One region of the Chryseobacterium sp. HMWF035 genome, then DNA from elsewhere that is predicted to be linked to it. Evidence: riboswitches for the same ligand, from Rfam matches in the RefSeq annotation. Region 1 holds a riboswitch; the other holds the start of a gene.
What was found. Region 1 has a riboswitch for cobalamin ahead of metE (5-methyltetrahydropteroyltriglutamate--homocysteine S-methyltransferase). Riboswitches for the same ligand answer to the same signal wherever they lie in the genome.
Positions count from the first base shown of each region.

Region 2: linked by a shared signal. The riboswitch ahead of DD829_RS05880 (TonB-dependent receptor plug domain-containing protein) and the one ahead of metE (5-methyltetrahydropteroyltriglutamate--homocysteine S-methyltransferase) in region 1 are both predicted to bind cobalamin.

Region 1 covers NZ_QEHP01000065.1:14,227-19,484, forward strand. The annotation lists gene DD829_RS10885 (TIGR01777 family oxidoreductase) at 1-159, shown strand, start outside; gene DD829_RS10890 (hypothetical protein) at 399-977, shown strand; gene DD829_RS10895 (hypothetical protein) at 983-1,549, shown strand; gene DD829_RS10900 (hypothetical protein) at 1,563-2,327, shown strand; gene DD829_RS10905 (VOC family protein) at 2,344-2,730, shown strand; cobalamin riboswitch at 2,842-3,027, shown strand; gene metE (5-methyltetrahydropteroyltriglutamate--homocysteine S-methyltransferase) at 3,412-5,258, shown strand, end outside.
Region 2 covers NZ_QEHP01000033.1:17,326-22,583, reverse strand. The annotation lists gene DD829_RS05895 (CCA tRNA nucleotidyltransferase) at 1-494, shown strand, start outside; gene DD829_RS05890 (hypothetical protein) at 495-782, shown strand; gene DD829_RS05885 (DUF5074 domain-containing protein) at 906-1,949, opposite strand; gene DD829_RS05880 (TonB-dependent receptor plug domain-containing protein) at 1,966-3,795, opposite strand; cobalamin riboswitch at 3,826-4,002, opposite strand; gene cdd (cytidine deaminase) at 5,137-5,258, opposite strand, start outside.

The sequences.
Region 1 (5,258 bases):
ATGCCCAATGTTCCCGCTTTTGTGTTGAAACTGATGTTCGGAGAACTTTCTGAGGCTTTGCTGGAAGGTTCGAGAGCTTCATCGGAAAAAATTCAGAAAGCAGGTTTTCAGTTTGAATTTCCGGATCTGAAAGATGCTTTAAAAAATTTATTACAATAAGTCTGTTTAAACTTTTTATCTAACCGCAAAAGTCACAAAAGATGAACTAAACTTTTATTTAAAGTTGATCATTACAAATCAAAAAGGGCACAATAGTTTTTTAAAATCTTTGATTTTTATTCTTTTTGAGCGCTTTGGTTATTATAGAAATCGCTTTAACATTGTCTTTTGTGCCTTTTGTGGTTTATTCTTAAATAGTTTAAACCAGTTTAATAGAAAATATCAGAAGTAAAAAAATTATGAAAACTATATTCTCACTAAGTCTTTCTTTGCTGCTGTCCATGAATGTTTTGGGGCAGAAAACTGAAAAGGCAGGACCGAAAGACAAAGCGGTAACCGAACATTTTAAAAATGATTATAAGAAAAAAAATTACAGAAAATTTGCCGGAACCATTGTTTTGAAGGATAATACAGCAACATTCGACGATAAAACGATTTTCTTTGATCAATCTGATAAAATTACTGAAACGATGCTTAAAGAAGGATTGGTTTATCCTCAGCTTTTGACAGAATTTCAGGTGGATAAATTTGAAAACGAAGACAGCGACAGAACGCAGAAAAGATTTGCAAAACTTCAAAAAAACTGGAAAGATTCTTTCGAAGTCAATAATATTAAGTTGAGTGGCGGTTCTGAACTGAGTTTTTTAAGTACCGATGAAAAGATTAAGCGTTTTAAAGTGGTCTGCAAAGATCCGAAGTTTCCGAATCTGATGATCTATTATTTTGAATTAACGGATAAAAATGCTACAAAAGATACACCCATTCAGGATTTTATTAAAAATTCCAAACTGACGCATATTTTCCAGAGAACGGAGTAAGAAGGATGACTAATAACCATAATATCAATGCAAAAGCTTTCTTCAGAAAATATTTTTTGGTAATTATTTTTATTATCATTCTTTTGTTGCAGGATTTTTTTCTCAAACCCTTTGTAAAAGATCTGTATTTAAACGACGATATAAAAAATTTCAAAGAGTTTTCATGGAAATACACGGTTTTTATTTTTACTATTCTTGCCGGAATCATTATTTTCATTTCAAGGAAAAGCATTAGGCTTTCGGCTGTGCCTTTAATTTTATTGGGTTTAATGATATTCGGAAGCGGATTTTATTTCGGATTCCATTCTTTGGTGGATAATGCTTTGCTTTTAATCAATTCAAAAACGAAGAATACGGAAATCAATAAAACTTACGAAGTAATTCATGATAAAGAAAAGAAAGTTTTTTGGCTGAATAATGAAAATTCTGTTCATGATAAAGAGGATCTTCAAAAAATTAACCGCTATAGAGTTTCAAAAGGTTTAAAATCTATTTTTGATCTTCAGAATAATGACACGATAAAAGTAACGTTTAATAAAGGATGGTTTGATGTAAATTATCTCGAAAAATAATTGCGCTCTGAAAATGTACAATGCGACCAGAAGAAACAGAAATATAGGAACCGAAAATCAAGGTTTCAGTCAAAATAATAAATTGAAAATTTCAACACCTAACGGAACATTAAAGTCTTTTTACGAAAGAATTGGTAAGCATGAAAAAGAATCTAAAATAATAAATGGACACGAATTTTTATTTATCATTGAAGAGCTTCGCGAAAACTGTTATCACTCCTGTTCTGTTTCTGATCTTGAAAAGATAATCGAAAATATTCCTAAAGAAGATTACGGAGATTTAAAGTTTATTGTTTTACGCCAACCGAAAAGAAAGGAGGAAATAATCTCTCCAGTTTGGGGAAGACTTGTTTACAGCTTTGAGTACGAAAACGAATATTTTTCGGCGATAATTTTAGACTCAATAGATTTAAACAAAAAGTTAATATGGTCTAAAAAACAAAGCATCGAAGATCAGAAAGAATTTGAAAGATTAAAAGGAGACGGACATATTTTTACACAAAATAAGAGAAGTTTTATTTCTCAGTTAAATTTAGAGCCTTCAAGAAATACCCAATTGTACAGAACTCTACTGCATGAATTCGGGCATTATGTTCATTACTTAGAAGTTGTGGAAAGACCTTTTGAAAGTGATGAAGATTATGAGGCAAAAGAAATTCGCGATGATTACTACTCAGCTTTATCTAAAGTTGAAAAAGAAACTTTTGCGCACCAGTATGCTGATCGACTGAAGAAAAAATTAACTGAAGAAAAAATAATTCCTTTTAATAGTCTTTAATAATTGCAATTCAAACATGAAAATAAAAAATATAGATCACCTCGTTTTAACAGTTGCAGACATTGAAAAAACGGTAGATTTTTACACCTCTATTCTTGGTTTTGAAGTCGTTGTTTTTGGAGAAAACAGAAAAGCGCTGACTTTTGGAAATCAGAAAATCAATCTTCATCAAAAAGGAAAAGAATTTGAACCGAAAGCTGAATATCCCACTTGTGGTTCTGCGGATCTTTGTTTTATTTCCGAAACCGATATTCATGAAGTTTTACAGGAACTAAAGGAAAAGAATATTGAGATCATCGAAGGAATTGTTGAAAGAACCGGAGCTTTGGGAAAAATACAATCGGTTTATTTCAGAGATCCTGATTTAAATCTGATTGAGATAAGCAACTACAGTTCATTGTAAAATACATTCTCGAAAAAATCCAAATAACTGTTCATTCAGAATAATTTTCTGAATTACTTAAAAAATAAACAAATAATTCCTACATTTGTTTAGAAAACAGTTCTTTTACATACTTCATCAAACGGAAAAGGTTTTACGTAAAGTAGATTAATAGGGAATCGTGTGAAAATCACGAGCTGTCGCGCAACTGTAAGTAATACTCTAAAAGTTTTTATCCACGTATATCCACTGTGCAAACGGGAAGGATGATAAAAGCTGTTACAAGTCAGGAGACCTGCCTGTTCCGAATTGACAATGCTCTCGCGGTTTGGAGTTTTTTTGGTCAGACAGATGATACTTTTTTGAACGTAGTAATCTAAATTTTAATTTGATTTCAATTGCAAAGTTTTTAATATTAATTTCTTACTTTAAGAATGAAAAAATATTCGCCAACCATCAATACAGCAGTTGTTTTTTGCATCTGTTTCAGAAGATACAGTTAAAAAATTTTTCATCTTATTGCTGAGAAAAAAGCTTTGTGCAAAACGATAAAATTTCAGAGCATTCTCTTATGTAAAGGGAAATTGCGTCCTTACTGTATCTTTACCTCTCCATTCTATTTCCTTCTGCAAAAGCATTGCGAAGCATCAGAAGAACTTTTATACACATTAATTATTGTTTAATTTAAAAGTTTTAAAGAAAATGCAAACGCACATTCTTGGCTATCCGCGTATTGGTAGCAACCGAGAACTCAAAAAAGCCTGCGAGCAGTATTGGTCGAGCAAAATCACTTTAGACGAATTACTGGACGTCGGGAAAAATATCCGACAAAACAATTGGAAGCTTCAGCAGGAAGCAGGAATTGATCTTATTCCGTGTAATGATTTCTCTTTTTACGATCAGGTTTTGGATATGACGTTAACTTTAGGCGCTATTCCTGAACGTTATGAAGAGATTGCTCTTAAAAAATCTGAAACGGATCTCTATTTTGCCATGGCAAGGGGCTTTCAGAAAGAAGGTCTGGACATTACTGCAATGGAAATGACAAAATGGTTTGATACCAATTATCATTTCATTGTTCCGGAATTCCATAAAAATCAGGAATTTAAGCTGTTATCCCGTAAAATCATCAATGAATTTTTGGATGCTAAACAGGCGGGAATAAATGCAAAACCGGTGATCATAGGTTTGCTAACCTACATTCTGCTTGGGAAAGAAAAAGAGGAAGGTTTCAATAAGCTGGATCTGGCTCAGAAGATTCTTCCTGTTTATCTTCAGATTCTTAAAGAGCTTGAAACTCACGGAGCAGAATACATCCAGTTTGATGAACCATTTTTAGCATTAGATTTGGATGAAAAATCAAAAGAAACTTACAGTCTGATTTATACCGAAATAAGAAAACAGTTTCCTCATCTGAAAATCATTGTAGCTACTTATTTTGAAGGTTTAAGAGATAATCTTTCTCTGGCTGTTTCTCTTCCTGTAAATGTGCTGCATCTCGATCTGGTTCGTTGTCCGGAACAGTTGGAGGAAGTTTTAAAAGTAATTCCGGAAACATTGCATCTTTCTTTAGGTGTAATTGACGGAAGAAATATATGGAAAAATGATTTCGAAAAATCTCTACGCCTCATTAGACAGGCAGCAGATAAAATAGGTTCGGAGAGAATTTTAATTGCTCCTTCCTGCTCATTGCTTCACAGCCCTTCTGATCTTGATCTGGAGAACAACGAAAGTGTTTTATCCTCCGAAATTAAACAATGGATGGCTTTTGCTAAACAGAAAGTCTCTGAAATGGTTACCCTGAAAAAATTAGCCGCAGAAAATCCGGATTATTCCACACTCCTGCTTTTAGCTGAAAATAAAAAAGCCATTGAAAGCCGCAAAACATCTCCTCTAATTCATAACAGCGAAGTGAAGGATCGTGTAGATGTAACTACCGAGGAAGATGCTAAAAGAAACAAACCTTTCAGCATCCGAAAAATTTCTCAACAGAATATTCTCAACCTTCCTTTATTCCCCACAACTACAATTGGCTCATTTCCACAGACGAAAGAAGTTAGAAACTGGAGGGCAAAATTTAAAAAGGGTGAACTGAATGCCAAACAATACGATGATCTACTGAAAAAAGAAACTGAAAGAACGATCCGTTGGCAGGAGGAAATAGGAATTGATGTTCTGGTTCACGGAGAGTTTGAAAGAAATGATATGGTAGAATATTTCGGAGAACAATTATCAGGATTTGTGTTTACGCAAAACGGCTGGGTTCAAAGCTACGGAAGCCGTTGTGTTAAACCTCCTGTTATTTTCGGAGATGTGTACAGACCGAATCCGATGACGGTTTACTGGTCTGAATATGCGCAATCTCTAACGAAAAAATGGGTAAAAGGAATGTTAACGGGACCAGTAACTATTCTTCAATGGTCTTTTGTGCGTGATGATCAGCCGCGATCTTTAACGTGTAAACAAATTGCACTGGCTATTCGCGACGAAGTGAATGATTTGGAAAAAGCAGGAATCAGAATTATCCAGATTGATGAACCTGCAATTCG
Region 2 (5,258 bases), on a different contig from region 1:
TTTTAGGCTCAAAAATGGTAAAAACATTATTCCAGAGACTGAAACTGCCTTTAGGTTCGGACATGAAATATGTTCAGAAGATGGTAAAACTTTCGTCTCGACCGATTGCTCTGATTACCGATGATGCTTCGGATTCTGCGTTGCGAAGATTACTGTTTGATGCAGGAGAAAATATGGAAGATCTTTTCACTCTTTGTAAAGCCGATATTACCACCAAAAATTCTAAAAAGCAGGAGAAATTCAAGAAAAATTTTGAATATGTTGCTGTTAAGATTAAAGAAGTTGAGGAAAAAGATCAGGTAAGAAATTTCCAGCCGCCAATTTCAGGAGAAGAAATTATGGCAATGTTCAATCTAAAACCGGGTCGCGAGATTGGAATTTTAAAGGAAAAAGTAAAAGAAGCCATTCTGGAAGGCGAAATTGGAAACGACAGCGAGGAAGCGAGAACTTTTGTGATTGCTGAAGCGGAAAAGCTTGGATTGACACTTGCCTAAATGTTTTTCGGGACATTTGATTATATCATTTTAGTATTAATTTTCCTTGTCAACATTGTTGTCTGGAAGTTTAAAATAATTAGAAAACGCAACTGGATTTTATATCTGGTTGCGTTTTTATTTTTTGGATTTGTTATTCCGCTTTTATCTGTTGATTTTGAAATTGAAAAAGCGACAAAAGATCAGCCAATTGTTGATAATTTTACATTGCTTTATAACTATTTCAGGTTTCCTGTTTGGTGGTTTGTGGGGATTCTTCAGCTTCTTATTTTAAGGAAAAGAGATTGAGTATTTCAACCAAGCCGATAAATTCAAAAAATAAATATTCAGTTCTTATTATAGCAAAAACACCTTAAATAATTACGGCGGAGCTGAAAGCTCCGCCGTAATCTTTTATTATTTCAAAAAAAATTAATTTAAATAAGCGGCATTAGATCCGATGCCTGTTACAAATTTTTTCAGAACTGTTCCTGAAGTGTTATATACTGTAACTTCAGATGGAGCGGTAAAACCTTTTACATCAGATGCAAAGATTTTTCCGTCTTTTACAGAAAAGCCGTACAGCGTAAAATATTGCCCTCCGTCTACAAAATTGATAAGAGGGGCAGAAGGAGCTGTTGTTGCATTCATATCCATTGTATAAATCTTGTTGGCAGAGGTGAAGTAATATTTTCCACCATCAATTTCAAGATTTCTTGCATTGGCGATACCGGTTAAAGTTGTAGTTTTTGTAATCGTTCCTGCAGGAGAAATTTCGTAGATATAAGAATTAGATGTTCCTGAAGCAATTACATACACATTGTTATTGTAACTGATGGTTTTTTCGATCTCACCGTTAGGAACAGCAACCGTATTAATGATCTCATTGGTTGAAGTATTGATTCTCGTAAGCGTACTTCCATAGCTGTAAGTAGCATTCTGCACAAATACCGTTCCTCCTGCTTCTACCACTCTTTCCGCTGTAGAAGTGGAAGCGAAAGGAATTTTCTTCACAAAAGAAAGATCAGAAAGCTTGTAAACATTCACATATTTTCCTCCGTTATACTTATCGTTAGAAACATAAAGATTTCCGTTGCTGATTGTCATATATCTAGGATTATCCAACTGAGCTGTAATTTCTCCGGTCTTTTTGAAATTGTAACGGTTAACAACCTGTACTTTATTAGAATTGTTCAGAAGCAAAAAAGCTCTGTCATCACTGAATGTGATCGTCTGCAAAACATCACCCAGATTTTCGTTGTTATTTTTCTTATAAATATCGTTTTCCAATACAGAAAGATCTTTAGAAATAAAAGAAACATTCGCTGTAGGTGTTCCGAAGTTTCCTTCATTCGCAATAAAATATCCGTTTTCATAATCACCTCGCGACGGCATTACATATTCATCATCACTACATGAAACATTAATCACAAGGATCAAAGCCAGTAAAAGCTGAAAAAGTCTGTTGAATTTCATAATATAATAATTGATTTTAAAAATTTAAGTTGATGTAAAAACTGTAGTTTCTTTTAGGTAATGGATAATATGCCATCGTTTCATAGATCTCGTCGGTAATATTATTTACCCTCAATCCTAAAGTATACTTTTTGGCAACAGTTGCAGACAATCCTGCATTCAGGACGAAATATGGTTTTATAAGATAATCGTTATTCTCATCAGAAGTGGTAAAAGTCTTACCCGTAAACATTCCCTGAACATACAGATTCATAAATTGGTACTGATAATCTGCATTCCCGAAAACCTTATGAAGAGGAACATACATCAGCTGATTTTTCGTCTCAAGATCTACAGATCTCGTATAGCTGTATCCCGTATTTATTTTTAAAGAATGTTCCTTTGAAAACTTTTGCTGAAATCCAATTTTAGACTCAAGACCATAAGACTCAACATTTCTTACGTTTCTTGGTGACCAATATCCCATAGAAGTGGGAATCCATTGGATCATATCCTTTATTTTCATGTAATAAGGCGTGAGACTCAACATGAATTTTCCGAACGCCAATTCGTGGCTCATTTCAGTCTGCAAAGACGTCTCAGCCTTCAGATCCAAGTTTCCGCCCGGATTCCAGTAAAGATCATTAAAAGAAGGAAATCTGAAATTCTTTGAAAAACTTGTCCCTAAACTGTACCAGTCAGAAAGCTTCCACTTTCCTGAAAAAGAATAAAGCACAGGCGATTCTATATTGTCAATAAAATCCTTCTTGATTCCAGCTTCCAGTCTCAGCTTTTGGGTAGGGAAATATCTGAACAATCCTGCAACAGAATAAATATTTCTTTTTACATTCTCAATTCCGGATTGATAGCCTTCTCCTTTATTGATCTGAAATTCTCCAATAACATTAACATTCAGTTTAGGCGTGATGAAATAATTGAAGTCATCTTTAAAAATCAGAATTTTTCCCGTTCCGCCACTGGTTTTAGGAGCTTCAAAAACACCGAAATACTGGAAATTTTCTTCCGTGTAAGCCGCTTTCAGGCTGTTTGAAATCGATTTTGAATTAATATCGTGGGTAAGAAGGCTTCGGAAAGTCTGCGCTGCATATTTCGTACGATTGCCGTTTTCCGTGAAAATAGGATAATTCTGTTCCGCATCATACAACTGGCTTTGCCAAGAAATTTTCTGATTTCGGGCAATTTTGTAACTGAAGCCAATGTTCGCTGTACCGTTAAAATATTTACCGTTTCGGTTGATATACTGCTTTTCAGGAACCTCATAATTATTTTGACTGATGAAATAATTTCCGGATGCCTTAAAACTGAAATCCGCATTGCTGAAAGAAGTTTTAAAATAATTCTGGAACGTCTCATAAGAAGCCACTTCACTATGTAAAGTTGCTTGAAAACCCTCATTAAATTTCAGTTCATTGTTAAGGTGAATACTTCCTCCGATCGCTCCGCTTCCGTAAACCACACTTCCGCCGCCAGCTTTCACTTCAAGCGCATCATAACCGAAAATCGCGATATTATTAACATCTCCCTGTCCTAAAAGAACAGAATTGATGTTAATTCCATTCCACACAAAAGCAGTCTGCTGCGCCGTTGTTCCCCTGAAAGAAGGCGAAGAAACCGCGCCACGTCCATTTTCCTTAATGTAAACAGGAGACTGAAAACGCAGCGTCTCAGAAAGATTGGCGGAATTTTTTTCGATATCTTTGGGAGTAATTGTAGTAACCGGATGAAAAAGTTTTACCTTATTCATCTGATTGTCAAAAACATAAACGGTGTCAATAGCTTTCTCCTGTGCGTAAAGAAAACAACCGTATGATGCAAAAAGCAGTACTAAAGATCTTTTTAATGCCATTCCTATTTTACTTTTCCTCCGAAAGCAATGTTTTTAAGATTACATTTTGGCAGGTCTCCTGACTTTCGCTTTCTACACCTTCCCGTTTTCACAGTGGTTTATCGTAGAAATCTTGTATGCGATTTACAGTTGCGGGGACAGTTTGGGATTTTCGCCCAATTCCCTTTTCATTCCAAATTAATGGAAACCAAAATTTTTGCAAAGATAACTTTTTTAATTTATTGACAAAAAAAATAGCCGTTAAGTACCTTTTTAATAAAACAATGATTTGTTGTGTTGCAGACAAAAAATAAGATCAGGAGCTTTTTCCAGCTTTCGCTACTCGCTTTTTTTGGATTCGGCGGCTGCAAAAGCCGCCGCCGAATCCAAAAAAGAGCTCAGACATGCCGCTCAATCTGGACTAGGAAAATAAAACCGCAGAAAATAAACAGTTTTATAAAACTCAGATTCTATTGAAAAATAAATAATAATTTTCAGTAAGAATTATTTAAAATGTATTAAAATCTTACTTTAAGTTTCTTTAAACTCATTTTAAATTTAGCCGCAAAAAAGACAAAAGACTTTATTGAATTGATTTAAAGTATTTCAAAAGTCTGCAAAGAGAAAAAATCTTTGATTTTTTAAACTTATGTGCTCTTTTTTTTCCATTTAAGGACTAAACTTAAGAAACTAAATTGTTTAAATCTTTTGCATCTTTTGTGGTAAAAGTTTAAGCAAGTTATTTAATTACTTTAAAATAAACATCACTAAAGAAGAAAATCATAGATTTTTAAAGACTAATGTGTTCTTCTATTTTAAATACGCATCATTCAAAATCTTATGTGATGAAAGAAAGTCCCTTCTTAAAAAACTTTCCCTTAAATAAAAGTCCAAACAGAAGTTAAGAGTTTGTTTAAACTTGTTAAAATAAAGATATTCTTATTGAAAAAAACTAAGGTGAAAGGTTTGATAAAAGTTCTATTCTTTTAAGACGCAAGAAGAAAATTAAAGATTTTCTTTTATAATGCTGATGAAATTTTATCGCATATAAAATCCTTGCGCCTTAAAGCATACTATCTTAAACAACGTTGTGACTTTGCGAAAATCCAACCTGAATTCTTATTTACTATTATTTAAACATTTTAAAAGTCTGTTTAAACTTTATTTAACCGCAAAAATCACAAAAGATCTACTAAATTTTTTATTTAAAGTTGATTATTATAAATGAAAAAGAAAACAATAGTTTTTAAAAATCTTTGATTTTTATTCTTTTGAGCGCTTTGATTATTCTGGAAATTCGCTTTAACATTATCTTTTGTCCCTTTTGCGGTTAATTCTGAAATTAGTTTAAACAAGTTTTAACTATAAAAAAGTACCGTCAAAATAAAACGGCAGAAGATCCTTAATAGAATGTACCTTCACCACCTCATCATTCAGATTAGAAAAATAAAGCTCAATATTTTCATTCTGCTTCGTTTCATATT